DNA from 2 places in the Cognaticolwellia beringensis genome. Region 1 is predicted to be linked to the other one. Evidence: predicted binding sites of a transcription regulator. Region 1 holds the regulator's gene; the other holds the start of a gene.
What was found. Region 1 encodes LexA, which represses DNA repair genes until DNA is damaged. Its sites were predicted from a motif close to TACTGTATNNNNATACAGTA; they were not measured.
Positions count from the first base shown of each region.

Region 2: ruvA (Holliday junction branch migration protein RuvA) is a predicted target of LexA. The motif match lies at 12,567-12,586, and genes of this name have one in related genera.

Region 1 covers NZ_CP020465.1:1,779,491-1,795,230, reverse strand. Annotated here, with positions in the region: gene ahpF (alkyl hydroperoxide reductase subunit F) at 1-420, shown strand, start outside; gene oxyR (DNA-binding transcriptional regulator OxyR) at 525-1,424, opposite strand; gene B5D82_RS07620 (DUF2306 domain-containing protein) at 1,677-2,051, shown strand; gene B5D82_RS07615 (cupin domain-containing protein) at 2,120-2,485, opposite strand; gene lexA (transcriptional repressor LexA) at 2,759-3,373, shown strand; gene coxB (cytochrome c oxidase subunit II) at 3,922-5,484, shown strand; gene ctaD (cytochrome c oxidase subunit I) at 5,497-7,101, shown strand; gene B5D82_RS07595 (cytochrome c oxidase assembly protein) at 7,113-7,697, shown strand; gene B5D82_RS07590 (cytochrome c oxidase subunit 3) at 7,728-8,612, shown strand; gene B5D82_RS07585 (DUF2909 domain-containing protein) at 8,685-8,894, opposite strand; gene B5D82_RS07580 (SURF1 family protein) at 8,946-9,713, shown strand; gene B5D82_RS07575 (hypothetical protein) at 9,766-10,326, shown strand; gene B5D82_RS19785 (COX15/CtaA family protein) at 10,351-11,334, shown strand; gene cyoE (heme o synthase) at 11,344-12,261, shown strand; gene B5D82_RS07565 (SCO family protein) at 12,261-12,932, shown strand; gene B5D82_RS07560 (polysaccharide deacetylase family protein) at 13,064-14,113, opposite strand; gene B5D82_RS07555 (MATE family efflux transporter) at 14,212-15,543, shown strand; gene B5D82_RS07550 (hypothetical protein) at 15,591-15,740, opposite strand, start outside.
Region 2 covers NZ_CP020465.1:3,238,003-3,253,742, reverse strand. Annotated here, with positions in the region: rRNA gene B5D82_RS13740 (16S ribosomal RNA) at 40-1,584, opposite strand; tRNA gene B5D82_RS13735 (tRNA-Ser) at 2,611-2,698, opposite strand; gene nadA (quinolinate synthase NadA) at 3,266-4,312, opposite strand; tRNA gene B5D82_RS13725 (tRNA-Lys) at 4,500-4,575, opposite strand; tRNA gene B5D82_RS13720 (tRNA-Lys) at 4,662-4,737, opposite strand; tRNA gene B5D82_RS13715 (tRNA-Lys) at 4,782-4,857, opposite strand; gene ybgF (tol-pal system protein YbgF) at 5,005-5,793, opposite strand; gene pal (peptidoglycan-associated lipoprotein Pal) at 5,806-6,360, opposite strand; gene tolB (Tol-Pal system beta propeller repeat protein TolB) at 6,404-7,750, opposite strand; gene tolA (cell envelope integrity protein TolA) at 7,783-8,679, opposite strand; gene tolR (protein TolR) at 8,679-9,107, opposite strand; gene tolQ (protein TolQ) at 9,122-9,805, opposite strand; gene ybgC (tol-pal system-associated acyl-CoA thioesterase) at 9,795-10,205, opposite strand; gene ruvB (Holliday junction branch migration DNA helicase RuvB) at 10,808-11,812, opposite strand; gene ruvA (Holliday junction branch migration protein RuvA) at 11,906-12,523, opposite strand; gene ruvC (crossover junction endodeoxyribonuclease RuvC) at 12,651-13,178, opposite strand; gene aspS (aspartate--tRNA ligase) at 13,313-15,097, opposite strand; gene B5D82_RS13655 (transporter substrate-binding domain-containing protein) at 15,258-15,740, opposite strand, start outside.

The sequences.
Region 1 (15,740 bases):
GTATTGCAAAATAAAGCTCGCTCATTACCTAATATCGACATTATTGTGAATGCACAAACCACAGAGGTTTTAGGTAATGGTAAGCATGTAACTGGGCTTAATTACCTTAACCGTGCAACCAATGAGCAAGAAAGTATCGAACTTGCGGGTATATTTGTACAAATAGGCTTATTGCCGAATTCACAATTCTTGCAAGGAACCGTTGATTTAACTGAACGAGGCGAGGTTATTATTAATCAAAAAGGTGAAACCAATATTGCCGGTGTTTATGCCGCTGGAGATGTAACAAACACGCCTTTTAAGCAAATAATTATCGCCATGGGTGGCGGTGCAGCAGCAGCGTTAGGTGCATTTGATTATTTAATTAGAACACCGAATCCACTTGAAGAACGTGAAAGTATCAGTAAAGTTGCCGCCTAAAATTTGCAATAATATCTTGTGCTATAAAACGCTATTGTGCACAACAATAGCGTTTTTTTCATCGATAGACTCACATTGATTCAATTTCTTCATTTCATTCAGCGCTAATCGAATAAACCTTTTACTGATTGTCGAATTTCATTAACTACGGCGTTAACACTTTCCATTCGAGCATATCCTGTGCGGCATAGTAATGCTATTTCACGCATTGGTTGTGGGCTTTCAAAAGGAATATAGTGAATATGCTTTTGCGGCGCATAGTTAATCGTTGCTAATTGTGGCATCAGTGTAATACCGATATTGCTTGCCACCATATAGCGTAAAGTTTCAAGACTAGTGGCTCGAAAGCTATGATCTTCTTCAGCACCTGCGCTAAAACAATAACCCATGGCTTGATCTCTTAAACAATGCCCGTCTTCTAAGGTAAGGATTTTTTGATTATGCAGATCATCAAAAGTTACGGTCGATCTGTTGGCAAGTGCGTGTGATGGCGACGTTGCCATCACCAAAGGCTCAGTGAATAAGTCATATCGTTCAAAGCGTGCCATTTCGGGTAGCCAAGGCAGAATTAAAATATCGAGTTTGCCTGTTTCCAACTGTTGCAGTAAATCTTGCGTTCTATTTTCATGTAAATAAAAGTTTATTTTCGTTAGATTGCTGTTCAGCGTTGGCATAATGTGCGGCAGTATATATGGCGCTAACGTGGGAATTAAGCCGATATGTAAATCACCCGACAGTGGGTCAAGTAGAGCTTTAGCTGCTTCTTCAAAATTATTGGCTGCGTTCAACACTTGTTGGGCTTGTTGAACTAGCTTTTCACCTGCTGGTGTTAACATCACATTGCGAGGTTGTCGCTCAATTAATGTTAATTTAAGTCGCTGCTCTAACTTCTGAATTTGCCCGCTCAAGGTTGGTTGACTAACAAAACAGGCATCAGCAGCATGGCCGAAATGTTTATATTGGGCAATGGCCGTTAGGTATTCTAAATCGCGAATTTTTATCATAGTTAAAATCTATGGTTGTTAGGGATTTAATAGTTAAATTATTTTATCTTAAAAGATGAAATTCAGCCACTGTGTTCTATTAAATACAACGAGGTAACAACACAGCAGAAATATACTTATGAAAAAACAGTGCCTTGACCTATAACTTGCGGGAAGAATATCTTGTCTGTTTTTTTGCTAGCTTTGTCTGACTAGACATATGGGTAAACTTTACCTAGCCTGATATAGACCCGAATAATATATAAGGCGAATATGGATACAGTTATTCCGATTCAAATACATCTTCTTGTCGTTATCCCTGCTATTTTTCTTGGTTTATTCAATTTATTACTAGCAAAAGGCACTCGGTTTCATCGATTAAATGGCAAAATATGGGCTTGTCTAATGCTGATTGCATCATTTAGCGCATTTTTCATTATGCCGACAGGCAGTCTTACTTGGCTGCATTTATTCGCTATTGTGGTTATTGTTAGTGTGTCTGTTGGTATTATGGCAATACGAAAACACAATAAGCGATTACATGCTCGTTGTATGGTGGGTGCTTACATTGGCACTATTGTTTCTGCTTTTTTTGCAGCAAGTGTACCGGGACGGTTATTGCATGAGATGATTTTTAAAACTTTTTAATGAAGTAGTGAGTTTAACGTTTGTTTAGTGTTTATGATGATTTTATTTGTTTTACAAGCCAGTTGAATTTATATCCATAGATCATTTTGAGCGGTGAGATCACTGTTCGCATCACCCGTATTCACTACTCCTTTTGGCTCCACAATCATAATTTTACATTCAGCATTAGCGACGGGTTTATGTTCAACACCTTTAGGGATCACAAACATTTCGCCAGGTTCTAAGGTGACAGGTCCATCTCGAAATTCGATATTAAGAACACCTTCAATGACAATAAAAACCTCATCTGTTTCTGGGTGGTCATGCCAGACAAATTCACCTGCTACTTTCACTAATTTAAATTGATAATCATTCATTTCAGCGATAACACGAGGCGACCAATGCTCAGTAAATTGGCTAAATTTATCTTTAAAGTTGATTACTTTTGACTTCATCTTTGCTCCGAGAGCTTAAGTTAAGCTTTTAATATTACATAATTCTAGCGTTTTAGAAACTGCAAATGTTTGACTTAATCAAGGGGGGAGAGTGCTTATTTTTAATACGCCTCGAAGCATTCTAAAAAAATATACAGAAAAATTTTCATTATAATTAACAAAACTGCTCAATCCCTCAGCAATAATTTCTTGCGTTTCCAAAAAGCCTGTATACAATAACAGTAATACTGTTTAAAAATACAGGCTTACTCTTCAGTCGCTTAAGGAATAAAAATGCGCCCTTTAACACCTAGACAACAGCAGATATTTGATCTGATCAGAGAAAAAATTTCGGATACTGGTATGCCGCCAACTCGTGCCGAAATTGCGACTAATTTTGGGTTTAAATCGGCCAATGCAGCAGAAGAACATTTAAAAGCGCTAGCTAAGAAAGGCTATATTGAGATGTTACCTGGTACTTCTCGTGGCATTCGTCTTGCGGAAGAATTTATTGAAGAAGATGGTTTGCCGCTTATTGGTCGAGTCGCAGCAGGTGAGCCAATTTTGGCACAAGAACATGTTGAGCAGCACTATAAAATTGATGGAAGTTTATTTCATCCACCGGCCGATTATTTATTGCGCGTTAATGGCGAAAGCATGAAAGACATTGGCATTTTAGATGGCGATTTGCTGGCAGTGCATCAAACCACAGACGTACAAAATGGCCAAGTCATTGTTGCTCGTGTTGAAGACGATGTTACGGTTAAGCGTTTTAAACGTGAAGGTAATGTGGTTCACTTACTTGCTGAGAATGAAGACTTTTCACCAATTAAAGTCGATTTAACGTCCCAACAATTTAACATCGAAGGCCTAGCTGTCGGTGTTATTCGCGCGGCAGATTGGATGTAATTACATACATATTTAAATATTTTACTATTTTTACTGCGCTAAACCCGCAGATTTAATTGATGTTTTTTAAACTTATTGCTTAAATTTGCGCTTTTCTTCCATTTAACAGCTTTTCTAGCACCTAAAGTATTTTTGGTCAGAACAATTCTATTAATCGCCAATAAATAACGCTTGTAGCCTGTTTTTTATACAGCTAATTTCATGATCGAATATTTATTATTCAGCGCAAAAAACACCCCTCGAACAAAAAATAAACATTGAAGTAATCCTTTTAAAAATGCACTTGTCGTCCAGTTTAGGGTTATTACTCTATTGTATTTATTAGCTTTTATTTTTCATGCTTTTGAAATTTTAAATTGACCCCGATCAAGTTTTAAGTAATTCTAGTCTAGAAAACGTACAAACATAACAATAGGGCGTAATTGACAGTTGTCGAATAATACGTCACTTAAATAATAATAAATGTATGCGCGAAATAGCCGGTTTTCATTGTGTAATGGTGATTAAACCGTGTTGTTTGGCCTTAAAAAGGGTGAAGGAGATGTCGAGTGAAAAGACGTAACCTAGGTTTGCTGTTGCTAGGGGGCTTGTTGTCGAGTTCGGTATGGGCAGATATGTCGCTGAACTTAACCAAAGGTGTTACGGAAGTTAGTAGAGACGTATACGATTTACATATGTTGGTTCTCTATATCTGTACAGCTATTGGTGTTGTGGTATTTGGTGCTATGTTTTGGTCTATGGTGTTTCACCGTAAATCAAAAGGCTTTAAACCAGCAACCTTCCATGAAAGCACAAAAGTAGAAATTCTCTGGACGGCTATTCCTGTCGTCATTCTAATCGCTATGGCTGTTCCTGCCACTACCACGCTCATTGATATGGAAAATAACGATGATGCAGATATAACTATTCAAGTAACGGGCTCTCAGTGGAAATGGCATTATAAATATTTTGATCAAGACCTCGAGTTTTATTCGGTACTTTCTACGCCACGTGACCAATACGAAAACCAAGATGGTACTTCAGCCGAGAAAGGTGAAAACTATCTGCTTGAAGTTGATCGTCCTTTAGTTATTCCAACCAATAAAAAAGTGCGTTTTGTTATTACCTCTGATGATGTTATCCACGCTTGGTGGGTTCCGGCATTTGCGGTAAAACAAGATGCTAACCCTGGTTTTATTAACGAAGCTTGGACTAAGGTAGATGACCCCGGCGTTTATCGTGGCCAATGTGCTGAGCTATGTGGTAAAGATCACGGTTTTATGCCGATAGTGGTTGAAGTGAAGTCTGAAGCTGATTATGCCATTTGGCTTGATGAGCAGAAAGCATTGAAGGCTAATGCGAAAGCTGCAGAAGCAGCATCGTTGAATGCTTCAGTACCTTTAGAAGAATTAATGCAACTAGGTGAAACAACTTACACCGCATACTGTGCCGCGTGTCACCAAGTTAGTGGCCAAGGCTTACCACCAGCATTTCCCGCGCTTAAAGGTAGTGCTGTTGCGACAACAGGTCCTGCTAGCGAGCATATAGATATTGTCTTTAATGGCAAAGCTGGCACTGGCATGCAAGGTTATGGCAAGCAACTGAGCTTAAAAGAAATTGCAGCAGTAGTTACTTATGAACGTAATGCTTGGGGTAATAATACCGGTGACGCTGTTCAAGCTGCCGATGTTCAAGCTGCGTCAGGTAGTGCCGGGGCAAGTGTTACTGAAACTGTTAAGCAAGCTGTTGAAGATGTAAAAGAACAAGTAACAGAAGTCATTGCTGACATTGTCCCTGCGGAAGATTTATCGAAGGTTTATAGCCAAGATGAATTAATGACGATGGGTGAAGAAGTCTACATGACTGCTTGTGCTGCTTGTCATCAAGCGAGTGGCGAAGGTATGGCACCAGTATTTCCTGGCCTTAAAGGCAGTGCTATTGCCACAGGTGATGTAGCTGTGCATTTAGATATGGTGCTTAACGGCAGCAAGAAAAATCCAGCGATGGCGGCTTTTGCTAGCCAATTAACTAAAACGCAAATTGCTGCGGTTGTCACTTACGAGCGTAACGCTTGGGGTAACAACACCGGTGATTTAGTCCAGCCAGCAGATGTTGCTGCTAGCGCGAAGTAGGGAGGCGTTAAAATGACTACAGATGTAATTAATGATCAATCCGAACATGATTCACATGACGGTGAGCACCATAATCATAAAATGACCGGCCTGAAACGCTGGTTATATACCACTAACCATAAAGATATCGGTTCGATGTACTTATGGTTCTCATTTATCATGTTTTTAACTGGCGGTGTTATGGCGCTGGTTATTCGTGCTGAGTTATTTCAGCCCGGATTACAGATAGTTGAGCCTGACTTCTTTAACCAAATGACCACAGTTCATGGTCTTATTATGGTATTTGGTGCGATCATGCCGGCCTTTACCGGCTTGGCTAACTGGATGCTACCTATGATGGTAGGTGCGCCAGACATGGCATTACCACGATTGAATAACTGGAGCTTTTGGATATTACCCTTTGCTTTTGCTATTTTATTGTCGACTTTCTTTTTAGAAAGTGGCGCGCCAAACTTTGGTTGGACCTTCTACGCACCATTATCAACCACTTACAGTAACGGCAGCACAGCGTTCTTCGTTTTTGCGGTACATATTATGGGGATTTCCTCCATTATGGGCGCAATAAACATCGTTGTAACCATTATGAATATGCGTGCTCCAGGTATGACTTACATGAAAATGCCATTGTTTGTATGGACATTTTTCATCACGGCTTACTTGTTAATAGCGGTAATGCCGGTGCTCGCAGGTACCGTCACTATGGTGTTAACCGATACTTATTTTGGCACTAGTTTCTTTGATGCCGCCGGTGGTGGTGACCCTGTAATGTTCCAGCATATTTTCTGGTTCTTTGGTCATCCTGAAGTTTACATCATGATCTTGCCAGCATTTGGTATTGTGTCTACTACCATTCCAGCTTTCTCTCGTAAAAAGCTCTTTGGTTATAGTTCAATGGTTTACGCAACAGCATCAATTGCCTTCTTGTCGTTCATCGTTTGGGCACATCACATGTTCACCACGGGTATGCCGCTATTTGGCGAATTATTCTTTATGTATTGCACCATGTTAATTGCGGTGCCTACAGGGGTGAAAGTCTTTAACTGGGCAGCCACTATGTGGCGTGGTTCAATTAGTTTTGAAACTCCTATGCTGTTCTCTATAGCTTTCGTGATTTTGTTCACTATTGGTGGTTTCTCTGGTTTGATGCTAGCGATGACTCCGGTTGATTTTCAATATCATGATACTTACTTTGTTGTTGCTCATTTCCATTATGTATTGGTTACTGGCGCGCTATTTTCTATTTTTGCAGGCGCTTACTACTGGTTACCGAAATGGACGGGTTACATGTACAACGATACCTTAAGTAAGTGGCATTTTTGGTGTTCACTTATCTCAGTAAACTTATTGTTTTTCCCTATGCACTTTTTAGGTTTGGCGGGTATGCCTCGTCGTATTCCTGATTATGCTTTGCAGTTTGCGGACTTTAATAAGTGGGTGAGTATTGGTGGTTTTGCCTTTGGTATTTCGCAGTTAATCTTCTTGGTATTGGTTATCAAGTGTATTAAGGGCGGCGAGAAAGCGCCAGCGAAACCATGGGATGGAGCTGAAGGTTTGGAATGGACAGTGCCTAGCCCTGCGCCATACCATACATTCGAAACACCACCAAAAATTGATTAATTGGAAGCAAAATGACTAACGGTGAATCGCAAAATAATTTATCAAAGCAAGCGCAATCTAAAACGCATGATGCTTCAGTGAAAAAAACAGTAAAAAAACTGATGTTGATTGTTTTCGGAATGTTTGGCTTTGGTTTTGCGATGGTGCCGTTATATGACGTGTTTTGCGATATCACTGGGTTAAACGGAAAAACATCTAACGTTGCAGCAAGTTATAAAGATGTAACTATAGATACCGATCGTACTATTACCGTGCAATTTTTGACTAGAACAGCCAAAGGTATTCCTTGGCGGTTTGAACCAATGATTAATGAAATAAAAGTACATCCAGGCGAGCGAAAAACCGTTAAATTTTACGCCAAAAATGAGTCTGTAAGCGATATTGTCGGGCAAGCTGTGCCGTCAGTATCACCAGGGCGGGCAGCGGTATATTTTCAAAAGATAGAATGCTTTTGTTTTAATAACCAACCGCTAAAAGCCAGTGAAGATGTTGAAATGGGATTACAGTTCTATGTTGATTTAGACCTACCCGATGATGTCTCTACCATAACCCTATCTTACACCTTGTACGATATTACAAGCTCAGTTGATTCTTAAGTGCTTGGCACTTAAATGAGGGGAACAACAATGACGACAAAAGAATACGAAAGTTATTACGTACCAGCACAAAGCAAATGGCCAATAGTGGGTGCGGTTGCGCTGTTTTTAATTGCTGTTGGTGCTGGCAATTATGTAGCAAATTTAAATAATCCTGAAAGTGTCGGTGGCGGCTGGGTTTTACTGGCGGGTATCGCACTGATTATTTATATGGTTTTTGGCTGGTTTAATAATGTTATTACCGAGTCAATGGCCGGAAAATATAGCCGACAAATGGATAATTCATTTCGCCAAGGGATGAGCTGGTTTATTTTTTCAGAAGTGATGTTTTTCGCCGCTTTCTTCGGCGCTTTACTTTACGCCCGTACTTTTTCGGTACCCTGGCTTGACGGCGCAGGTAACAATGCGGCAACAGCCGCAATTTTATGGCCTGACTTTACCGCAACTTGGCCATTGATTAAAACACCAGGTGGCACTGAAACAACCGCTATGGGTTGGTATGGTTTGCCGTTAATTAATACCATATTACTGTTAACTTCCTCAATTACCGCACATTTTGCTCATGTATCATTAGAGCAAGAAAAACGTGGATTATTGAAGTTTTGGTTGGGATTAACGGTCGTTTTAGGTGTAGTGTTTTTGTTTTGCCAAGGCCTAGAGTATGCACATGGTTATGCTGATGAAATGAAACTGTATTTAGACAGTGGCATTTACGGCAATACCTTTTATCTACTGACCGGCTTTCACGGTATGCATGTGACCTTAGGGACAATTATGCTGCTGGTTATGCTGATTCGAGTATTTAAAGGGCATTTCACACCGAAAAACCACTTTGCATTCCAAGCCGCAAGTTGGTATTGGCATTTTGTTGATGTCGTGTGGGTAATACTGTTTGTTTTTGTTTATATTATCTAACGATATTGCTATAAACAGAATTAAGTCAGTTATTTAAGGTACGGTATTATAAATATCGTACCTTTTGATTATTTAAAACGGACGTGGATTAGGTGTGATCACCCCAGTGAATATACCGATAACAAGTAATAAGATTATAACGACAGATGTTATTACTCGACGACCGATAAATTTAGACATAGGTGGTTTATCCGGGTCATTTTTATTCATAATGAATAACGCCCGAAACAGGTTATAAATCATAAAGGCTAATAAGCCGACAACAATAATTTTAATTAACACGACATTCTCTCTTTTATAGTCTGTTTTTAGTTAGTGAACATGCGGTAGTCTATGAATTCGGTATCACTTCAGCACAAGTTAAAACAACTTAATTGGCCAATGGTTATATTTACCATGCTAGTATTTTCAACATTAATCAAGCTTGGATTTTGGCAAATTGACCGTGCACTTGAAAAAGAGCAACGTCAACTTCGTATCAGTGAATTAAGTCAGCGCGATGCCCTATCTTTATCACAAGTGTTAGCACTGAAGGATTTACAAGATGGTATTAACGATTTACCCATTCAGTTAAATGGTCAGTTTGTTGCTGATAAAGTCTTTCTTCTCGATAATCAACCAGACAAAGGCCGCTTGGGCTATCGTGTATATCAAATGATTGACAGTAACGATGATGTCATACTCGTAAATTTGGGTTGGGTACAGGGTTCAATTGATCGAAATATATTACCTGAAATAACACCTGTTAGTGGCCAGCATACTATTACGGGCCATGTACGCGAAGTGGAAGTGGGTATTCAATTACAGGCACAAAATTTGACTAATCCTTCGTGGCCATTAAGAGTGCAACAAATAGAATTAGATAAGTTTTCACAATTAATTGGCAAGAAACTGTTGCCCTTTGTGGTTTACTTAGATAAAAAAGAGACTATTGGATATAAAAAAAATTGGCAGCCCATCGTAATGCCACCAGAAAAACATCGGGCGTATGCCTTTCAATGGTTTAGTTTGGCATTAGCTTGGATAAGTTTAATGATTTGGGCAGCGATAAAAATGAGCAAAAATGAAGTGTCAGAAATAAGTAGCAATAATCTGAAATAAATAGATTAGAAAAATACCGAAACCGAATAATAAGAATAAAAGGCTGAGTTGTATGAGTTCTTCAGAGTTAAATAAATCGCGCCGCAGTATGCTAATTCTCCTAGCGGTATTTATCGTACCCATTGTGCTTGCTAAATTGGCATTGAATCAGCAATGGTTCAATTATGGTGTGACCAACCAAGGGCAACTTATCGAGAATGAATTAACCTTAGCTAAACTTGGGCTAAGTGTTGATGACTATGACCATCAATGGCTGATGTTATATACCTTGCCAGAAAATTGTGAACAACAATGTGAAAAAACCTTAATGAGTGTTAATAATACCTATATTGCCTTAGGTAAGGAAATGCCTCGAGTTAAGCTTGTCGCGTTAACTCAACAAGATTTACGCGCAGAGCAAACCGATAAAATTCAAATTAAAAAGTGGCATATTCAACCCATGCCTACTTTAGCAAAAACAGTGATATCGCAGTCTCAAGTGTTGATTGTTGACCCTTTAGGAAATGTAATTCTCAGTCATGTGCCGCCAGAAAACACTGAAAAACTGTCTCAATTTGGCAAGTCTATATTGGCCGATTTTAAAAAGCTGTTGAAATATTCAAGGATTGGCTAAATGAAATCACAAAGCTCATCCGATATTAGAAAGCTTGTTTTTGTTAGCATTTTATTAGCCATAGTTGTGGTGAGTTTAGGTGCTTATACACGATTAACGCATGCTGGTTTAGGCTGTCCAGACTGGCCAGGTTGCTATGGCTTAATTGATGTACCGCAAACAAGTGAGCAAATTATTGCTGCCGAGCAAGCCTTTCCTGAACGCCCAGTAGAACCACATAAAGCGTGGAATGAAATGATCCATCGCTACTTCGCTGGCTCATTAGGGATATTGATCTTAATTATAGCCTTAATGTCATTAAAACGTCGTGCGCAGGGCGGACCCGTAGGCTTACCGGTTTTTATTTTGATAGTCGTTACCTTTCAAGCGGCGCTTGGCATGTGGACGGTCACCATGAAGTTAATGCCTGTGGTGGTCATGGGGCATTTGCTTGGCGGTTTTACCACCTTGTGTTTACTGCTATTACTGTATTTACGCTTAAGTGATTATCGAGTGCCCGGTGGCGACCTTGCCCTGAAAAAATATGCTAAATTCGCCGTATTAGGTATTTTTATTTTGGCCGGGCAAATAGGCTTAGGCGGTTGGACATCATCCAACTATGCTGCGCTTACTTGTACCGAACTGCCCATTTGCCAGGCAGGGTGGGTAGATCAGATTAATTTTGAACATGCTTTTGATTTGATCCCTCCAGAGAAAGATAGTTATGAATTTGGTCACCTTGATCACGCATCACGTGTGACAATTCATGTAATGCATCGCTTAGGTGCTATAGTAACTACGCTATATTTATTATGGTTGGTTATTAGCATTTATCGTAAGGCACAGTCACCATTTTTTAAGAACGCAGCATTGAGCTTAGGTTTTATTCTTAGTGTACAAGTTGGTTTAGGTATTAGTAATATTTGGTTCTCACTACCACTGAGTGTAGCGGTGAGTCACAACGTGGTGGCCGCCATGCTAATGATGTCATTAATTACCATGACATATAGTTTAAAACGGAAAATTTAGGGGCATATTATGAGTCAGAGCAACACAGTAGAAGCGAGTCATAGCGCACCTAGTACGCCAATTTGGCGAGACTATTATGAAATAACCAAACCTCGAGTTGTCGCATTGCTGGTATTAACCGCTTTAGTCGGCATGTGTTTATCTGTACCAGGCGTTATACCTTGGCAAGTGTTAGTGCCTTCGATGATAGGTATTGGCTTTTTGTCATCGGCAGCAGCAGCGATTAATCACATTGTTGATGAACGTATAGATAAGGAAATGGGGCGAACTTATAATCGACCACTACCTAATGGCAGGCTTACCGCACGCAATGCTACGATTTTTGCTATTAGCTTAGCGGTAACAGGGTTTATAGTTTTATACACTTTAGTTAACCCGCTAACGGCTTGGTTAACGTTTTCCGGCCTAGTAGGTTACAGCTTTGTTTATACAATGTATTTAAAGCGTGCAACGCCGCAAAACATTACTATTGGCGGACTAGCCGGAGCCATTCCACCTTTGTTGGGCTGGACCGCAATGACGAATGAAGTGCACCCGAATGCTTTATTATTAGTATTATTGATCTTTACTTGGACACCGCCTCATTTTTGGGCTTTAGCGATACATCGTAAAGACGAGTACGCTAAGGTAAATATTCCAATGTTACCTGTCACCCATGGCGTAAGTTTTACCAAAACTCAGATTTTATTGTATACCGTTTTACTGTTTGTCGTCGGTTTACTGCCATATTTAGTTGGCATGAGTAATTGGTTGTATTTGATCGGTGCGGTGGTATTGAACTTAGTATTTTTCGCCTATGCTTGGAAATTAAAATTTAATGCTGATGAAGAAACCGCAATGGATACCTTTAAGTTTTCTATTGTGCATTTAATGGCATTATTTATTATTCTTTTACTCGACCATTATCTTTTACCGGTAACAGGCTAATGATTAAAATTGTTACGCTGATTGTGGCATTAGGTGCGCTTGCAGCAGGTGTGATGTTATTTAGTCAGCTAAATCAAAAAGCACCTGTTGAATTTGCTTTACATTATCAACAAGCAAGAGATATTAAATCGTTTGAATTAACCGATCATCTTGGCGAAAAATTTAATAATGAGTCGCTTAAAGGTCAGTGGAGTTGGGTATTTTTTGGTTATACATCGTGCCCAGATGTTTGCCCAACAACACTGCAAGAAATGAATTTTATCTATGATGATTTAAAAGCGATAGCCGAAAACAACCAAGTATTATTGGTTTCTGTTGACCCAAAACGTGATACGCAAGAAAAGCTTGCCAGTTATATTGGCTATTTTAATCCTGAGTTTAAGGCATTACATGGTAACCATGGTGCATTATTTCCATTCGCGCGTAACTTAGGCTTAATGTATGCAATAACTGAATCTGATATAGCACAGCAAGCGAATAGTGATGCCATAGAAAATCACGGCGCTACGGCGACAAACTACTTGGTTGATCACAGTGCTTCATTGGTCTTGATTAATCCTGCCGGCAAAGTAGAAGCTATTTTCAAACCAAAACAGGCGCTGGGTGCAGTTCCGGTGATTGAAGGCGATAAACTCGTTAGTGATTTTGCAAAAATAGTCGCTTTGTATTGAGTTAAAGGCAAAGCGACATCAAATGATAGGTCTACAGTACGACAGTATTGGCGAATTTTAACGTCTAAATGACGGCATAAATGCCGACCTACAATGGTCAATTAACATATTCACGTTAATCGCTGTCTACATTATAGCGGATACCATTCACGATTTTCTTTGAGAATAAACCAAGGCTTTGAAAACCAATAATAACGTCCGGGTTCACTAATGCTAGGCGCGGTGCAATTACATCTTACCCGACCTGACGGCAGCGGCGCGTTAAAATCTATCGTAAACATGTCTTCACTTTGCCATTGAATTTTCTGACGGCCTAAGCCAGAGATATAACAATGCAATTGCTCTGGCTCAAAGTCGTCAACGACAATATTAATACTGAGTGAAGTCGACTCTCCTTGCTCAAAGATGGTTTGTTGATTTTTTCCCTCAAGGTGAATATTAAAGGGCAATGAATCGAGTTTATCTCGCAAGCTTGATAGTTGGTCGTATGGTTGCGATGCCGGGAAACGCGGAATACTGGTGAGATCTGTATTTAAGCCAACAGGCCCTGATTGCTGTGAAAACGCGACAAAGTTATTGTCAAGTACCCACTGCTGAACTTCAGGACTAAACTCACCGTAGGGGTAAGCGAAATATCGCCAGCTTTGGCCAGTTTCTTTTTCAATTATTTTTTCTGCTCGCAATAAAGACTCAGCGTTTTTAGCCAACCAAGCTTGGGTGGTCATACCCGGAGGGGTGCGTGCTAATGAATCATGGTTCATGCCATGGTTAGCGATAATTACCCCGTCGTCTGCCATAGCTTTTAATTGTTGCCATGATAAAAAGTGTGACGTATTTTGCCCCACCATGCCCGGATTTATAAAAATCGTAAATGGAAAACCGTATTTGTCTAAAATAGGCTTACCTTGAGTTAAAATGTCTATATAGGCATCATCAAAGGTGATAACTACTGTTTTATCAGGTAACGTTTTTTTTTCCTTAATGGCATCCATTAAGGTGGATAAATGAATTACCTTAAAGTTGTTGTCTTGCAGAAACTGCATATGCTTATCAAATTGCTTGGGAGCAATACTGGTACTCGCCGGAGTTTCTTCGCTAACGTGATGGTACTGTAATATAACAGTGGCAAAACTGGTGAAATGTAGGCAATAGCACAATGCTGCCAACAGGCAATATTTCATGTTAATCTTCCTGCAAAATAGTAGACTTTAAACGCCTGCGTAAAATAACGTTTTTTCTTCTATAGATACAGTGCATTTACCTATAAAGGTCAGCTTTTTTGAAATTTAATGATATAGAACGTCATAAGCAGCTATTTATTCTGGCTTTGCCGATGATTTTATCCAATATTACTGCGCCATTATTAGGTTTAGTTGATACTGCCGTTATTGGGCATCTTGAACATTCCTATTATTTAGGCGGCAGTACGGTTGGTGCCATGATCATCACGGTCATCACTTGGTTGTGTGGGTTTTTACGCATGTCGACCACAGGGTTATCAGCGCAAGCATTTGGTCAAAGTAATAATGAGCTAAGTTTTTTAATTTTACTGCGTGGGATGATAGTTGCGTTCAGCGTAGGCTTGTTGGTGATATTATTTCAAAACCTCTACCTCGATCTGGCGCTTTCTTTAGCTGGTGGGTCAGAACAAGTACAATTTTATGCCCGAGAGTACAGTGCCATTCGAGTTTGGGGCTTACCGGCGGCATTAGCTAATTTGGTGATTATGGGCTGGTTACTGGGTAATCACAAAGCGAAAGTGGTGATGTGGTTAATTATTGCCACCAACTTGATTAACTTAGGATTAGATTTACTGTTCGTTATTGGCTTTGCATGGCAAGTTAAAGGCGTAGCTATGGCGACGCTAATAGCAGAATACAGTGGCTTAGTCATCGGATTAGGTTTTGTCTATAAAAACTTTAAGCAAAAGTTTATGGGGGTGTTCTCAGGCGTACAACAAATGTTTGATGCTGTATTAGAGCGTTCGGCCTTATTAAGCTATTTTAAACTGAATCGAGATATATTAATTCGAACGTTATGTTTAGAAATATGCTTTGTTTTTATGACCTTTCAAGGGGCGCGACTCGGTGATGATGTGATTGCCGCCAATGCCATATTAATGAATTTTTTAATGTTAATATCGTTCGGTTTAGATGGTATTGCTAATGCTGCAGAAGTGATGGTGGGTAAAGCGAAAGGAGAAAATAATCAAAAAAATATGTTTGTTAGTGTCAATATCGCACTATTTTGGACTGGGATATTTGCACTCGCTTATAGCTTACTGTTTTATTTAGCGGGTAACTATTTCATTCACACTATCTCGAATATAACCGCCGTCGTTGACTATGCACAACAATATCTTTTTTGGATTATAGCGCTGCCATTACTCGCCTGTTGGTGTTACTTATATGACGGTGTTTACGTAGGTTTGATGCAGGCACATATTATGAGAAACAGTATGCTTATTGCGACATTTGGTTGCTTTTTTCCGGTGTGGTGGTTATTACAAGATTATGGCAATCATGGTTTGTGGGCGGCATTTTCAATATTTATGTTGGCGCGTGGAGCCACATTGGCTTGGCATTATCAGCGAAATAAGTATACTTTTTAGGGATTTTAAGACTATTTTTGAAGCATTAGCTTTTGAGGTTTGTATTGTTATGGTTTTGTGCGATTAAAAATATGATACAAACGATTGGCAAATAATCCGACGTAACCATAAATGGCAAACAAGCCGCCAAGCGCAAGAAATACAATACCAATAATCTGCCAAATATGGCTTTGATAAAGCCCTAAAAATATTAACAA
Region 2 (15,740 bases), 1.5 Mb from region 1:
GTAGAACCAAGGTTCTCATTAAGCTGTTTTACTTCAAGATAAGGAGGTGATCCAACCCCAGGTTCCCCTAGGGTTACCTTGTTACGACTTCACCCCAGTCATGAATCACAAAGTGGTGACCGTCCTCCCCGAAGGGTTAAACTAGCCACTTCTTTTGCAACCCACTCCCATGGTGTGACGGGCGGTGTGTACAAGGCCCGGGAACGTATTCACCGTAGCATTCTGATCTACGATTACTAGCGATTCCGACTTCATGGAGTCGAGTTGCAGACTCCAATCCGGACTACGACAAGCTTTGTGGGATTCGCTCCACCTCGCGGTATTGCTGCCCTCTGTACTTGCCATTGTAGCACGTGTGTAGCCCATCCCGTAAGGGCCATGATGACTTGACGTCGTCCCCACCTTCCTCCGGTTTATCACCGGCAGTCTCCTTAGAGTTCCCGACATAACTCGCTGGCAAATAAGGATAGGGGTTGCGCTCGTTGCGGGACTTAACCCAACATTTCACAACACGAGCTGACGACAGCCATGCAGCACCTGTCACAGAGTTCCCGAAGGCACAAGTCTATCTCTAGTCTCTTCTCTGGATGTCAAGGGATGGTAAGGTTCTTCGCGTTGCATCGAATTAAACCACATGCTCCACCGCTTGTGCGGGCCCCCGTCAATTCATTTGAGTTTTAACCTTGCGGCCGTACTCCCCAGGCGGTCAACTTAGCGCGTTAGCTACGCCACCCACAGATCAAGTCTACAGACGGCTAGTTGACATCGTTTACGGCGTGGACTACCAGGGTATCTAATCCTGTTTGCTCCCCACGCTTTCGTGCCTCAGTGTCAGTCTTTGTCCAGGTAGCCGCCTTCGCCACTGATGTTCCTTCCAATCTCTACGCATTTCACCGCTACACTGGAAATTCCACTACCCTCTACAAAACTCTAGCTTGCCAGTTCAAAATGCAGTTCCCAGGTTGAGCCCAGGGCTTTCACATCTTGCTTAACAAACCACCTACGCACGCTTTACGCCCAGTAATTCCGATTAACGCTTGCACCCCTCGTATTACCGCGGCTGCTGGCACGAAGTTAGCCGGTGCTTCTTCTGCGAGTAACGTCACAGCTAGCAGTTATTAACTACTAACCTTTCCTCCTCGCTGAAAGTGCTTTACAACCCGAAGGCCTTCTTCACACACGCGGCATGGCTGCATCAGGCTTTCGCCCATTGTGCAATATTCCCCACTGCTGCCTCCCGTAGGAGTCTGGGCCGTGTCTCAGTCCCAGTGTGGCTGATCATCCTCTCAAACCAGCTAGAGATCGTCGCCTTGGTAAGCCATTACCTTACCAACTAGCTAATCTCACTTGGGCTAATCAATGAGCGAGAGGTGCCGAAGCGTCCCCCCCTTTGGTCCGTAGACGTTATGCGGTATTAGCAGTCGTTTCCAACTGTTGTCCCCCACTCAAAGGCATATTCCCAAGCATTACTCACCCGTCCGCCGCTCGTCAGCAGATAGCAAGCTATCTCTGTTACCGCTCGACTTGCATGTGTTAAGCCTGCCGCCAGCGTTCAATCTGAGCCATGATCAAACTCTTCAATTAAAAATCGTTTGTGATGCTTACCTTAACGAACCGAAGTTAACTAAGAAAAGACATCTGCTCAATGAATTCTGTCGTGTTTCTATCTATCCGACTAAAGAAGATAAAAACTACATAAAACGTATTATTTAAACTCGAAAGTCTAAATGATACTTATTTTTTGTGTGACATCATATTAAGCTGTTTTTTTTGTTATCCGAGGATAACTATGTAAAATCAACGTTAATGTGAGTGTCCACACAAATTGCATGATAACTAATTGTTAAAGAACGTTAGTTTATACTCGAAGTAAAAAACTAACCGAAACAAAATCTCATTCGCTTTGCTTCGTTGCTGCAGGCCTTGCCTGAAGCGAGATGCGCATTCTACGCAACTCAGTTTTAATGTCAACATTTTATTTCGTTTTTTTAAACTTTCTTTTCAGAAGATTCAAAACCCTACTTTAAAACGTTAAGTTAACTCATTCAGCCTAAACCGTGCTAGATAACTTATTAAAACAGCTCGTTGGGGTTACCCCTTGGAACTGGAGCGCATTTTAGAGATTTCTCGCTTCACGTCAACACCTAAATGCAATTAAATTGCGAAAAGATGTTTGTTTGCTTTTTAATTAAACAACGTGAGCAAATATGCATCAGGAAGTGCATAAAATCACAATAAAAGGCGTAACAATAAGGAGTTTCACTAAAGCAAATAGCTGAACTTTACCTGTATATTGCTCCCACACTATTAAATTAACTTAAGTAGTTGAGCACTTTTCCTTAATAAAAGAGTTTAGACGCCATTTAATCTTGCTTATATTTATTGTAATTGGCATTTACTTCATTAAAACGCTTAGATAATGATAAACGCTTCGTTATTGGCTAGTACATTGCAATAAGTACATTACTATATAAGACCATAGTAATAATCATTAAACACTTATAAGTGATACAAATGATCTCTTGGTCAGTTAAATGTAAATTTTAGCCACAAAAAAAGCCGCTAGATAACTAGCGGCTTTGCTTGGCAATATACGAATTGCATCTTCTATGGCGGTGAGGGAGGGATTCGAACCCTCGAAGGCTTGCGCCTTACACACTTTCCAGGCGTGCTCCTTCGGCCACTCGGACACCTCACCATTAAAATTTTGAATTGTTAACGTGCTTTCTACACGCTTTGGTTTTAAGCCGATGAGCACGCGGGGCGTGTCATTACAACTTTGGCGGCCACTCGGACACCTCACCATTAAAATTTTGAATTGTTAACGTGCTTTCTACACGCTTTGGTTTTAAGCCGATGAGCACGCGGGGCGTGTCATTACAACTTTGGCGGCCACTCGGACACCTCACCATTAAAATTTTGAATTGTTAACGTGCTTTCTACACGCTTTGGTTTTAAGCCGATGAGCACGCGGGGCGTGTCATTACAACTTTGGCGGCCACTCGGACACCTCACCATTAAAATTTTGAATTGTTAACGTGCTTTCTACACGCTTTGGTTTTAAGCCGATGAGCACGCGAGGCGTGTCATTACAACTTTGGCGGCCACTCGGACACCTCACCGTATATTCTTACTATGTACTGAGCTCCATGTACTGAGCTCCATGTACTGAGCTGCGCTATGTTAGGAAAATAATCTTCATAACGCAACCTAATTCAAATAAAGTTAAAGTGGTTGCTTATTTAACAAGCAGCTTATTTAAAATTTACTTATTTTGATTCATTTCCAAATTAAAGTTAAGCATGCGATCAAGTGATTTAAGTGCGCCTGTGCGCAGTTTCATATCAACAAAAACCTCTCGACCTTGTGGGTTTAATAACGCTTCTTCAATTTCTTTTAAACCATTCATTGCCATCCAAGGACAGTGTGCACAACTTTTACAAGTTGCTCCCTCACCTGCCGTTGGTGCTTCAAAGAACTCTTTGTCAGGACATAGTTGCTGCATTTTATAAAAAATACCGCGATCTGTTGCCACAATGAATTTTTTGTTAGGTAGTGCTTGAGCCGCTTTAATTAATTGGCTTGTTGAACCTACAGAGTCAGCAAGGTCAATTATTTCTGCTGGTGATTCAGGATGAACAAGCACAGCCGCGTCTGGATGAAGTGTTTTCATATCCATTAGCGCTTTAGTTTTAAACTCATCATGAACAATACAAGCGCCTTGCCACATTAACATGTCGGCACCGGTTTGCTTTTCAATGTATGCACCTAAGTGACGATCAGGACCCCAGATAATCTTTTCACCCAAGCTATCAAGATGCTCTACAATTTCTAAAGCACAAGATGATGTTACTATCCAATCAGCACGCGCTTTGACAGCGGTAGACGTATTAGCATATACAACGACGGTTCTGTCTGGGTGTTGATCACAAAAAGCATTAAACTCTTCGATTGGACAGCCTAAGTCGAGTGAGCATGTAGCTTCTAATGTTGGCATAACCACAATTTTCTCTGGGGTAAGAACTTTTGCTGTCTCTCCCATGAAGCGAACACCCGCTACAATTAACGTGTCAGCTGGATGGTTATTACCAAATCTAGCCATTTCTAGTGAGTCGGCAACACAACCACCCGTTTCTTCGGCCAATGCTTGAATTTCAGGATCAGTATAATAATGTGCCACAAGCACAGCATTTTTTTCTTTCAATAATATTTTGATGCGTGCTTTATATTCTTCACGCTCTACATCACTTAATGGATCAGGCTTTTTCGGAAATTGAAAGTCAAAATCAACGGCTAAATTTGCTTGGGTCATATATATTCTCAATGAGTGCCTTAAAAAACGTGAGAATTATAAGGTATAGAAGAATAAAAGTGTACTAAGAATATGTGTGAATGAGTATTTGGGATGTAAAATATAAATAAAAGAAGAATATATCTTATCAAGTTAATTAAATAACATTGAAAAGTATCTAACGATGGGATTTGATGATAATTAAAAGTGGTCGGTCGTGAAGGATTTGAACCTTCGACAAATTGGTTAAAAGCCAACTGCTCTACCAACTGAGCTAACGACCGATAAACTACTTTTAATATTTTAGAATGAAATTGCAAGACGCTATTTCAATGCCACTGACTCTTAACATAAAAAGGCTAAGAAGAAGTGGTCGGTCGTGAAGGATTTGAACCTTCGACAAATTGGTTAAAAGCCAACTGCTCTACCAACTGAGCTAACGACCGATATATACTTCAAAAACAAATACCCAAACACTCTTTGGTAAAAGTGGTCGGTCGTGAAGGATTTGAACCTTCGACAAATTGGTTAAAAGCCAACTGCTCTACCAACTGAGCTAACGACCGGTATTTGTTTTGCGTTGCCCTACTCGGTCAACGCGGGGCATATAATACTCATAATATTTTTAAGTGCAACAACAATCTTTCGCTTTTTTAAACTTTATTGTTTGTTCGAACAAAAAGTCGGCAATGCGAACAAGTTATCAGCAGTAATTATGGTTTTATACTATTTAATCTTGGTTGCGCTAATTTAGCCGCACTTGAATTAGGATACTCAGCGATAAGTTTCTTATAGACAGCAATAGCTTTATTTTGATTATTTTCTTTTTGTTCTACCATAGCAAGCTTTAACATTGCATCACTACGTTTACTAGAATCAGGGTAATTATTCACCACAACATCAAATTCTTGACGTGCTTTAGCTAATTCACCTTTATTAAATAATAACTGACCTAACCAATAATGAGCATTCGCTGAATAACTCGAATTAGGGTATCTTTTATTGAACGCCTCAAACTCTGGAATAGCTTGATCGTAACGCTTATCTTTAAGTACCATATTCACAGCACGATCATAGGCTTCATTTTCAGTTAAATTATTACTGTAATTTACCTTACCTGCGCTATCTCTTGGATCAATGATGGTCGCGGATGTCTGATTCGCTGGTTTTAACGCCTCTGATACTCTGCGATCAAGCTCTTGATACAACTCGCGTTGACGGTCAAGCACTTGGCTTAATTGATAAGTGTGTAATTCAGTGATACCACGAAGTTCATTTACTTCATTTTGCAACTCGTCAAGTTGTCGTTGCACGTTTACTTGCGCACGGTTACGAGCATCAAGTTTACGTTCAAGACTAACAAGCTGTTCACTTAAGCTTGATTGGGCACCATTTGAAGGCGTGCCTGCGGTAACTTCGATAACAGGAGCGGGTTCTGCTGCCACTGCCAAATTGGCAGCAACAGCAAACGACATCCCGAATAGAATACTATTGGGTTTCATTAAATTACCTGATTAGTAGACCAAAACTGCACGACGGTTTTTAGCAAATGCACCTTCGCTACGATCTTTAATCATTGGTTTTTCTTCACCGTAGCTCACCGTGCTAAGTTGTGAAGCTGAAACGCCCATATTTTCTAAAAACGTTTCGATAGCTTTTGCACGACGCTCGCCAAGTGCAATGTTATATTCAGGTGTACCACGTTCATCAGCATGACCTTCAATTAACACATTCACATTTGAGTTTTCGTTAAGAAACTTCGCGTGCGCATCAAGAATAGCAGCAAAGTCACCACTTACAGATGATTTATCAAAATCAAAATAAACGATATGCTCTGAACGTAGCTTTTCAATTTCTTGACGTTTTTTAGCTTCAATTGCGTCAGCACGTTGCATGGCTTCTACTTTTACACGTTCTGCATCTTCACGAGCTTGTTGCTCTGCCATCGCAGCTTGGTTTTTTTGCATCGCACTAGCGTCTTCACTAGCTGAATCAGACGAACTACAGGCCGATAGAGCCATGATTGGTAAAACAACCGCTAAGGCCTTTACTGTTTTATTAAAGCGCATTTTATGTGTCCTTATTATATATAAAGTAAGTTACTAATAATTATTATAAAAATGGTGACCATGAAGGTGACTTCACTTCGCCATTGAGTGCTGGCAATCTTGCCTTAAACCTTCCATCTACGGAAACTAAACTTAGTACCTGACGATTATTATGTAAAGTACTATAAATAATCATTCCACCGTTAGGTGAAATACTTGGGGATTCATCTAAGCGTGTTGAAGTTAACACTTGGAAAATCCCTGAATCAAAATCTTGCTTTGCTAAATGATACTTGCCACGTGTACGATTTACCATCACTAATTGACGGCCATCAGGTGTTAATGAGCCACCAAGGTTCATTTCACCATCAAATGTTAATCTTCTAACTTTACCATCAACTAAACTTACGCGATATAACTGCGCTTTTCCACCTCGTTCTGAACTAAATATCAATGAATTACCATCCGGCGTCCAACTTGGTTCAGTATCAATTGCGCGATGACGAGTTACTCGTCGTAATTTTTTTGTTGCGATATTCATCACATAAAGCTCAGGGTTACCATCTTTAGACAGCACCATAGCTAATTGCTTACCATTAGGTGACCATTTAGGCGCACTATTTATGCCATCAAAAGAGCTGATTAAGTTACGTTGACCAGAATAAATATCAATAACATGAATTTGTGCTTGTCTATTCTCAAATGTTACATAAGCTAATTGATTACCACTTGGGTGCCAAGCTGGTGACATTAAGGGCTCTCTTGAGCTTAATAAAACATGTTCGTTAAATCCATCATAGTCAGCAACAACTAATTGATAAGGGTATTCACCTTGATCACGAACAATAACATAAGCGATTTTTGTTAAAAACGCGCCGCGTGTACCCGTGAGCTTTTCATAAACAGCATCACTGATACGGTGGGCGTAACGGCGAAATTGGTCAGCCCCTACTTCAACAGTACTTTCATCAAGAATATGATCAGAGCTGCGAACTAACTCTCCATTACTTAACATTTGTGTTTCACCGCCGGTAACTTGGCCACGAATAACGTCAACGAGCTGATATTTGATTTGATAACGCCCAATCGACGTTTCACTAACTTCACCAATAACAACTGCTTCAACGCCCTCACTTGCCCATGCGGTGTAATCTATCTCGCTAGCGTCGTAAGGTGTTTGGGGATAACGTGATTGATTAATTGGGCTAAATTTACCACTACGAAGTAAGTCATCACTGATCACTTGAGATAAACGCTCTGGCATTACGCCAGTGCCTGCCCATTTGAAAGGCACTACAGCAATTGGACGTGCGCTATCAACACCTTCGGTGATAACAATTTCTAAAGTTGCCAACGCTTGTTTTGAAAACATTGATACAAAGAATAGTAAAAATAAAGTTACGTTTTTCATAGAGTTGATTGTTTTCCTAATTTATACAAAACTTAATTAAATTTGTCAGGTGCTACGGTTAAACTTATTGTTCTCATTTCCCGAAATATTTCAGGGTCTTTAGAAACAGGTAAAGTACCAGCCTTATATACCGCTGTTTTAGCGGCTTCACAAACCCTTCTGTCACCTTGACCTGTAACAACATTAGTTACAAACCCTGATGGTGCTAGACTTATCGTTAATTTACAAGATTTACCTTCCATCGTACTACGATCAGTGATCAAATTACGTTTTATAGTTTGTGTGATTAATGCGGTGAATCGTCCAATTTCAGTCATCATTTGTTGGCGTCGAGCTTGTTGACGAGTTGCCATTTCTTCAGCCATTTGCTGCTCTAATAACTTTTGCTGAGCTGCACGTTCTCGATCTTCTTCTGCTTGACGTTTGCGCTCTGCCAGTTTCTCTTTGCGTAAATCTTCCGCTTTTTTAGCTGCCTGCTCTTCTTTTATACGTTTAGCTTTAGCTGCCGCTTCATCTGCTTGCTTACTTTCAAGTTCTTTTTGTTTACGTAGTTTCTCTGCTGCATTTGCTTTAGCTTTAGCTTTTTTAGCCGCAATGTCAGCAGCTTTTTTTTCTTTTTCCTGCTTTTTACGTTTAATTTCAAGATCTTTAACGCGTTTTTCTTCGTTTAGCCTTTTCTCTTTAGCCGCGGCAATACTATTTTCAATATCTTTAAGCTTTTGGGCTTCATCAGCCTTCTGCTTTTTGATTTTATTAAGTTGCGCATCCACTTTACTTTTTTCAATAACTACCGCTTGAATAGGCTCCATTGGAACTGCACTTGGTGTTGGTTTTGGTGGCGTAGAAAAGTCGCCCCATAACAACACCACAGCCAGCACAATGTGGATAGCAAAACTTAACGCTAGTGGCGACGATAACTTCGGTGACACTACTTACTCTCCGGGCTATCAGTCATTAAACCAACCGATGGCACACCTGCCACTTTTTGTAATAACACCATTAATTGAATAACGGCATCATATGAGACAGCGCCATCGCCATTAACAACGACAGGCGTGTCGGGTGCAGATTTTAAATGCTCTTTGACCAAGGCAGCAACTTCTTGTGCCGACATAGGTTCATTTTTACTGATACCCACCGCTAAATAATAATTGCCCTTTGCATCTACTGACGCAACTAAAGGGGGTTTCATATCTTTGCTTAGCGGTTCAGAATCAGCTTGCGGCAAGTCTACTTTAACGCCTTGTGTTATTAGGGGGGCTGTTACCATAAAAATAATCAGCAACACTAACATTACGTCAATATAGGGCACGACATTTATCTCAGCAACCTTGCGGCGTCTAACTCGATTATACATAGTTAATATCTACCTTAGCCGTGTTGTTCTGTCGCTGTTTGTCTTTGTAAAATACTTGAAAACTCTTCCATAAAGTTACCGTAACTATTTTCGAGTTTTTCAACATTGTGACTAAAACGGTTAAATGCCATTACCGCAGGAATAGCAGCAAACAAGCCCATGGCTGTTGCGATTAAAGCCTCGGCAATACCTGGCGCAACCATAGCAAGTGTTGCTTGCTCAACTGCACCTAAGGCGATAAATGAATTCATGATCCCCCAAACCGTGCCGAACAAACCAATATATGGACTTATTGAACCGACAGTAGCCATAAAGGGTAAATGGGTTTCTAAACTATCGACTTCTCGTGACAGTGCAACGCGCATTGCCCGATGTGTTCCGTCAACAATGACTTGCGGTGCGTAAGCATGAGATTTACGTAAGCGGGCAAATTCACGAAATCCTGAAACAAAAAGATTTTCAATACCGTCTATATGCTCTTTTGCAGAAACTTCGCTGTAGAGCTTACTTAAATCAGCACCACTCCAAAACTTATCTTCAAAGTTTTGTAATTGTACCCTTGCCGCCATCAACACTTTACGGCGTTGGAATATCATGGTCCAACAGGCAATTGAAAAACCTAATAACGTCAACATGACCAGTTGAACTAATAAACTGGCGTCTAAAAATAAGTCAAAAAATGAAATCTCAGCTGACACGTTTTAATGCTCCTAATATGCTGTTGGGGATACTACAAGGTTTTGCGATAGATAAATTAACACAAGCGACTTTAATTTCAGCCGTACATAATGTTAACTGGTTTTGATTCACAATCTGCTGTGAAAATACCAAACTAGCAGACTTTAATCGGCTTATTGAGCTGGTTATTGTTAACAAATCATCGAGTTTTGCAGATGCCTTGTTTTCCATCGCAACCTTTGTGACCACGAAGCCGATGTTTTGTTCTAAAAATATTGATTGATTAATACCAAGTTCCCGAAGCCATTCTGTACGGGCGCGTTCAAAAAACTTTAAATAGTTAGCATAATAGACGATACCACCGGCATCGGTATCTTCATAATAAACGCGAACCTTGTGTTGGAAATTGTTTAATGACATTTAATTTATTCAATTTAACTAAATATAAAATTCAAGTGCATATCTTAATAGATAAAGCTCACACCCGACAAGGGCTAAGACACATTCTTTCTCACTATTTCAGCATTAAATTGAATTAACTTTCATCTATTAGAATACTTTCACTCATAAGACTATATCAGCGATACCATTAAGCGCCTAACCATGGGGTTATGCCAAAAATTTTCGCATTAGTTTTTCTAATGATTAAGATAAAATATTTTCGTTTGATTTGATTGGCTCATCGGACTAGAATAACGTTGTTTTCTGGACTAGCGTATGAATTTTGTTTCGCTGACAAATATTCATGTAGCCCATAAATGTTTTGAATAGGTGTTGTTGCCTTTCTCTCTGATATTTTATAGGAACCCCATTTCCTTCTTACAACTTACATTCTAAGTTGGCCCACATATTTTTATGTGGGCTTTTTTTTGCCTAAAATATCAAAATATATTTACAATGGCTTGGTATAAGATGCAGATAGCTTTTGTCAGAAACATAAAACAACGTGTTTAGCCTAATAATGACGCTCTATTAAACGTAAAAAGCACCCGAAGGTGCCTTTGTAAAAATAAACTAAATCGTTAGCTTGGGAAGTCTAGGCCAAAATGTAGGTAAGCTCGACTAGTGGCTATTCGTCCACGCGGTGTACGCTGAAGAAAGCCTTGCTGTATTAAAAAAGGCTCTATCACATCTTCAATCGTTTCGCGTTCTTCACCAATGGCAGCGGCAACATTATCTAGACCAACGGGACCACCGCCGAATTTATTAATTATCGCTTCCAGTAATTTACGATCCATTAAATCGAAACCTTCATTATCGACTTCTAGCATATCTAAAGCACTAGCAGCCGTTGCTTTACTGACTATACCGTCAGTTTTCACGTCAGCGTAATCTCTTACTCGTCGTAACAAACGATTTGCAATACGTGGAGTGCCACGAGAACGCCTTGCGACTTCAAATGCCCCCGCTTGAGCAATTTCTAAATTCAAAAAATGTGCTGAACGCATAACAATTTCAGTTAACTCTTGCGTGTTATAAAATTCTAGCCGTTGAACTATGCCAAAACGGTCGCGAAGTGGTGATGTGAGCGATCCAGCTCGAGTGGTCGCGCCAATTAAGGTAAATGCGGGTAAATCAAGTTTTATAGAGCGTGCCGCAGGTCCCTCGCCTATCATAATATCTAGCTGATAATCTTCCATTGCAGGGTAGAGAATTTCTTCCACAACCGGGCTTAAGCGGTGAATTTCATCAATAAACAAGACGTCATTTTCTTCAAGATTCGTCAATAATGCCGCTAAGTCGCCAGCTTTTTCCAATACAGGTCCTGAAGTCGTACGAATACTGACGCCCATTTCGTTAGCCACAATGTTGGCTAACGTCGTTTTACCTAGACCTGGAGGGCCAAATATTAATAAATGATCTAGTGGCTCTTGTCTTTTCAATGCTGCAGCAATGAAAATATTCATTTGAGACTTTACATGTTCCTGCCCAGTATAATCTGACAGCATTTTTGGCCGAATAGCTCGGTCAACCGTTTCATCTTCACGGCTAGCTATTGGTTCAATTAATCGATCTGCTTCTATCATGTATTACTCTTTGGGAAATTACGGCTTTACGCGCTAAACGGTACTATTTACCAATAAATTACCGTCATATGACTTAAATTAGTTTAGCTTAATCTATAACATCGCTTTTAAAGCATTGCGGATCAAGTCTTCGCTACTCTTATCAGCTTCAAACACTGACTTCACCGCTTTATCTGCTTGTTGTTGACTATACCCTAAAGACACTAAAGCGTTAATAGCATCACCGCGGTTATCACTAACAAAAGCATTGGCTTGATTAACATCTGTAGGCATCATACGAACAAGGGCATCACTGCTGTCAGTTTGCCAATCTTTTAATCTATCACGCATTTCAATCAACAAACGTTCTGCTGTTTTCTTGCCGACACCCGGGATTTTAACAATCGTGGTTAAGTCGTCATGGATAACACAACTGACAAATTGATCGGCAGACATGCCGGATAAAATAGCTAAGCCTAATTTTGGTCCAACACCATTAACTTTGATCAGTAAGCGAAACAGTCTTCGCTCAACTTTATTAGCGAAACCATAGAGTAGCTGTGCATCTTCACGAACAACAAAATGGGTATATAAAGTTGCTTCTTGATTAACTTCGCCGAGTGCGTAAATACTGGTCATTGGCATGGTTACTTCATAGCCAACACCATGACATTCGATTAAAATTTCGGGGGCCATTTTTTCTATTAATATGCCACGTAAACGTCCAATCACCGCTTAACCTTTCTACTTGATACAATATATGACGTCACCATACCACTAGATATTTATACAGTAAAGTTTAAGCAATGAATTATTTGAATCAAGGTGAAATTTTCAACAAGGTAAACGTAATGCCATGCTAACGTAGTCGCCCTCGCACTGTTTTACTGGCTTGACCTGACAATTTACTGATCGAATCATGACTGTGCGCATGACAAAGTGCTACGGCCAATGCATCTGCCGCGTCTGCTTGGGGTGTACCTGGCAATTTCAAAATAGTTTTTACCATATGCTGTACTTGAGTTTTATCTGCCGCGCCGGTGCCAACAACTGATTGCTTGATTTGTCTGGCGGAGTATTCTGCTATCGTTAAACCGTTGTTTGTGGCTGCAACAATTGCTGCGCCTCGGGCTTGCCCTAGCTTTAACGCAGAGTCAGGATTTTTCGCCATAAAAACTTGTTCAATAGCAAACATATCCGGCTGAAACTGTAAGATAATCTCACTTACGCCAGCAAAAATGGTTTGCAAGCGCATGCCTAAATCTTCACCTGCAGCCATTGCTTTAATGCAGCCGCTACCTAAATAGATGAAATTTCGTCCCTGCTGTTTAATAACACCGTAGCCAGTTAAACGTGATCCAGGATCTATGCCTAAAATAATACTCACTAAAAAGTACCTTTAATAATCATTTAAGTGCGATTGAAAAAAAACGCACGAATAAAGCCTAAGTAGCATTCATTCGTGCGCTTTAATTTTTTAATATTAAGTGTTAAATCAATATTAAAATTCTGAAACGAAAGTTATTCTGCTTTTTCGTCAGTATCAGTTTCTTTTTCTAAACAAGCAATGCCTAATTCTTTTAACTGGACAGGGTTTGCATGGCCAGGTGCATTAGTTAATGGACAAGCAGCGGTCGTTGTTTTCGGGAATGCCATAACATCACGAATTGAACTTGCACCTGTCATCAACATCACTAAACGGTCTAAACCAAACGCTAAACCTGCATGTGGTGGAGCGCCGTATTGTAATGCTTCGAGTAAGAAACCAAATTTCTCTTGTGCTTCTTCATCACTAATACCCAAAATACGAAACACGGCTGCTTGCATATCTTGGTTATGAATACGGACAGAGCCACCACCTAATTCACAGCCATTAAGCACCATGTCGTAAGCATCAGATAAGGCACCTACTGGGTTAGCTTCTAATTCAGCCGCTGTTAAGTTAGTCGGTGCGGTAAACGGATGATGAATAGCATGCATGTGTCCATCTGCTTCTTCAAACATTGGGAAATCAACAACCCACAATGGTTTCCATTCACCTTGCAATAACTCAAGGTCTTCACCAATTTTAAGGCGCAGTGCACCTAATGACTCGGTCACTACATTATAAGTGTCAGAACCAAAGAAAATGATATCGCCGGTTTTAGCATTAGTGCGTTCTAATAAGGCATTAACCGCTTCTTCAGTTAAGAATTTTAAGATTGGTGATTGCAAACCTTCAATGCCAGCATCACGATCATTCACTTTTAACCATGGCATGCCCTTCGCGCCATAAATACCGACAAATTTAGTTAATTCGTCAATACCTTTACGAGAAAATTTAGCTGCGCCGCCTGGTACACAAATGACCGCAACACGACCATTTTCGTCGTTAGCAGGACCAGAGAATACTTTAAACTCAACATCTTTTAAGATGTCAGCAACATCAACAATTTCAAGTGGATTACGTAAATCAGGTTTATCAGAGCCAAAGCGAGTCATCGCCTCTGAATATGCCATACGTGGAAACTCACCTAAGTCTACGTTAAGCAGTTCTTGGAATAAGCCACGGATCATGGTTTCAGTAACTTCCATCACTTGATCTGAACTCATAAATGAGGTTTCAATATCAATTTGAGTAAATTCTGGTTGACGGTCAGCACGTAAGTCTTCATCACGGAAACACTTAACAATTTGATAGTAACGTTCCATACCTGACATCATCAGCAATTGCTTAAATAATTGTGGTGACTGCGGTAAAGCAAAAAATTGTCCTTTGTGCGTGCGACTTGGCACTAAGTAATCACGAGCGCCCTCAGGGGTAGCCGCTGTTAATATTGGCGTTTCAATATCCAAAAAGCCTTGTGATTCAAGTGATGAACGCACCGCTGAAGTAACTTTTGCGCGAAAACGCATACGCTCTGTCATTTCTGGGCGACGTAAATCTAAGTAACGATATTTTAATCGTAGCTCTTCAGAGTTCTTTTGATTTGAATCTAAAGGTAAAGGGGCAGACTTATTTAAAATAGTAAGCTCTAAGCCTAAAACTTCTATCGCACCCGTGGCCATATCTTTATTCACTTGACCATCTGGACGAGCGCGTACCTTGCCTTTTACTTGCACACAAAACTCATTGCGCAAAGTATTGGCTTTTTCGAGCACATCTGGAAAGTCTGGATCATAAACGACTTGTACGATGCCTTCACGATCTCGTAAATCTAAGAAAATTACCGCACCTAAGTCACGACGACGATTAACCCAACCACAAAGTGTGACTTCCTGACCCACATGAGATTCATTAACCTCACCACAATAAAGACTACGCATGTATTTACCCTGAAAATTCGAATAAGCTATATAAGTCATAGATGCTCCTCAATGGAAGTCTTAACGCTATAACTTATTATGATAAAAAATTGCCGACATTATAAAGCAAAGCTAGGTAAAGTCACCCGACATTCTTTGAATAGTATAGTTATGTTATGAATTAGACCGCAGAGTCGTCTTTGCGATTAAAGGCATAATGGTTTTTTCCGGCGGCTTTAACGTCATACATTAATGAATCTGCTATTTTTAATAGCTCGTTATCTGAATCACCATCGTCGGGAAACATTGCAATACCAATGCTGCAACCGATAGTCGCAGTTACTTCAGGTAATTTTATCGGCTGTTGAATCAGCTTTAAGACTTTATCAGCAACATATGCAGCCTCATCTTGATAATGTAAACCAGTGAGTAACAGCACAAATTCATCACCGCCAAACCGCACAACCGTGTCAGACTCTCGCACACAACCTGTTAAGCGAGTTGCCACTTCAATTAAAAGCTCGTCACCAACATCATGACCATAGGTGTCATTAATATCTTTAAATCCATCAAGGTCTATAAATAGCACCGCTAGTAAAAGCTTTTGTCGTTGGTGAAAAGAAATAGCACTGTTGAGCCGGTCTTTCAATAAAACACGATTAGC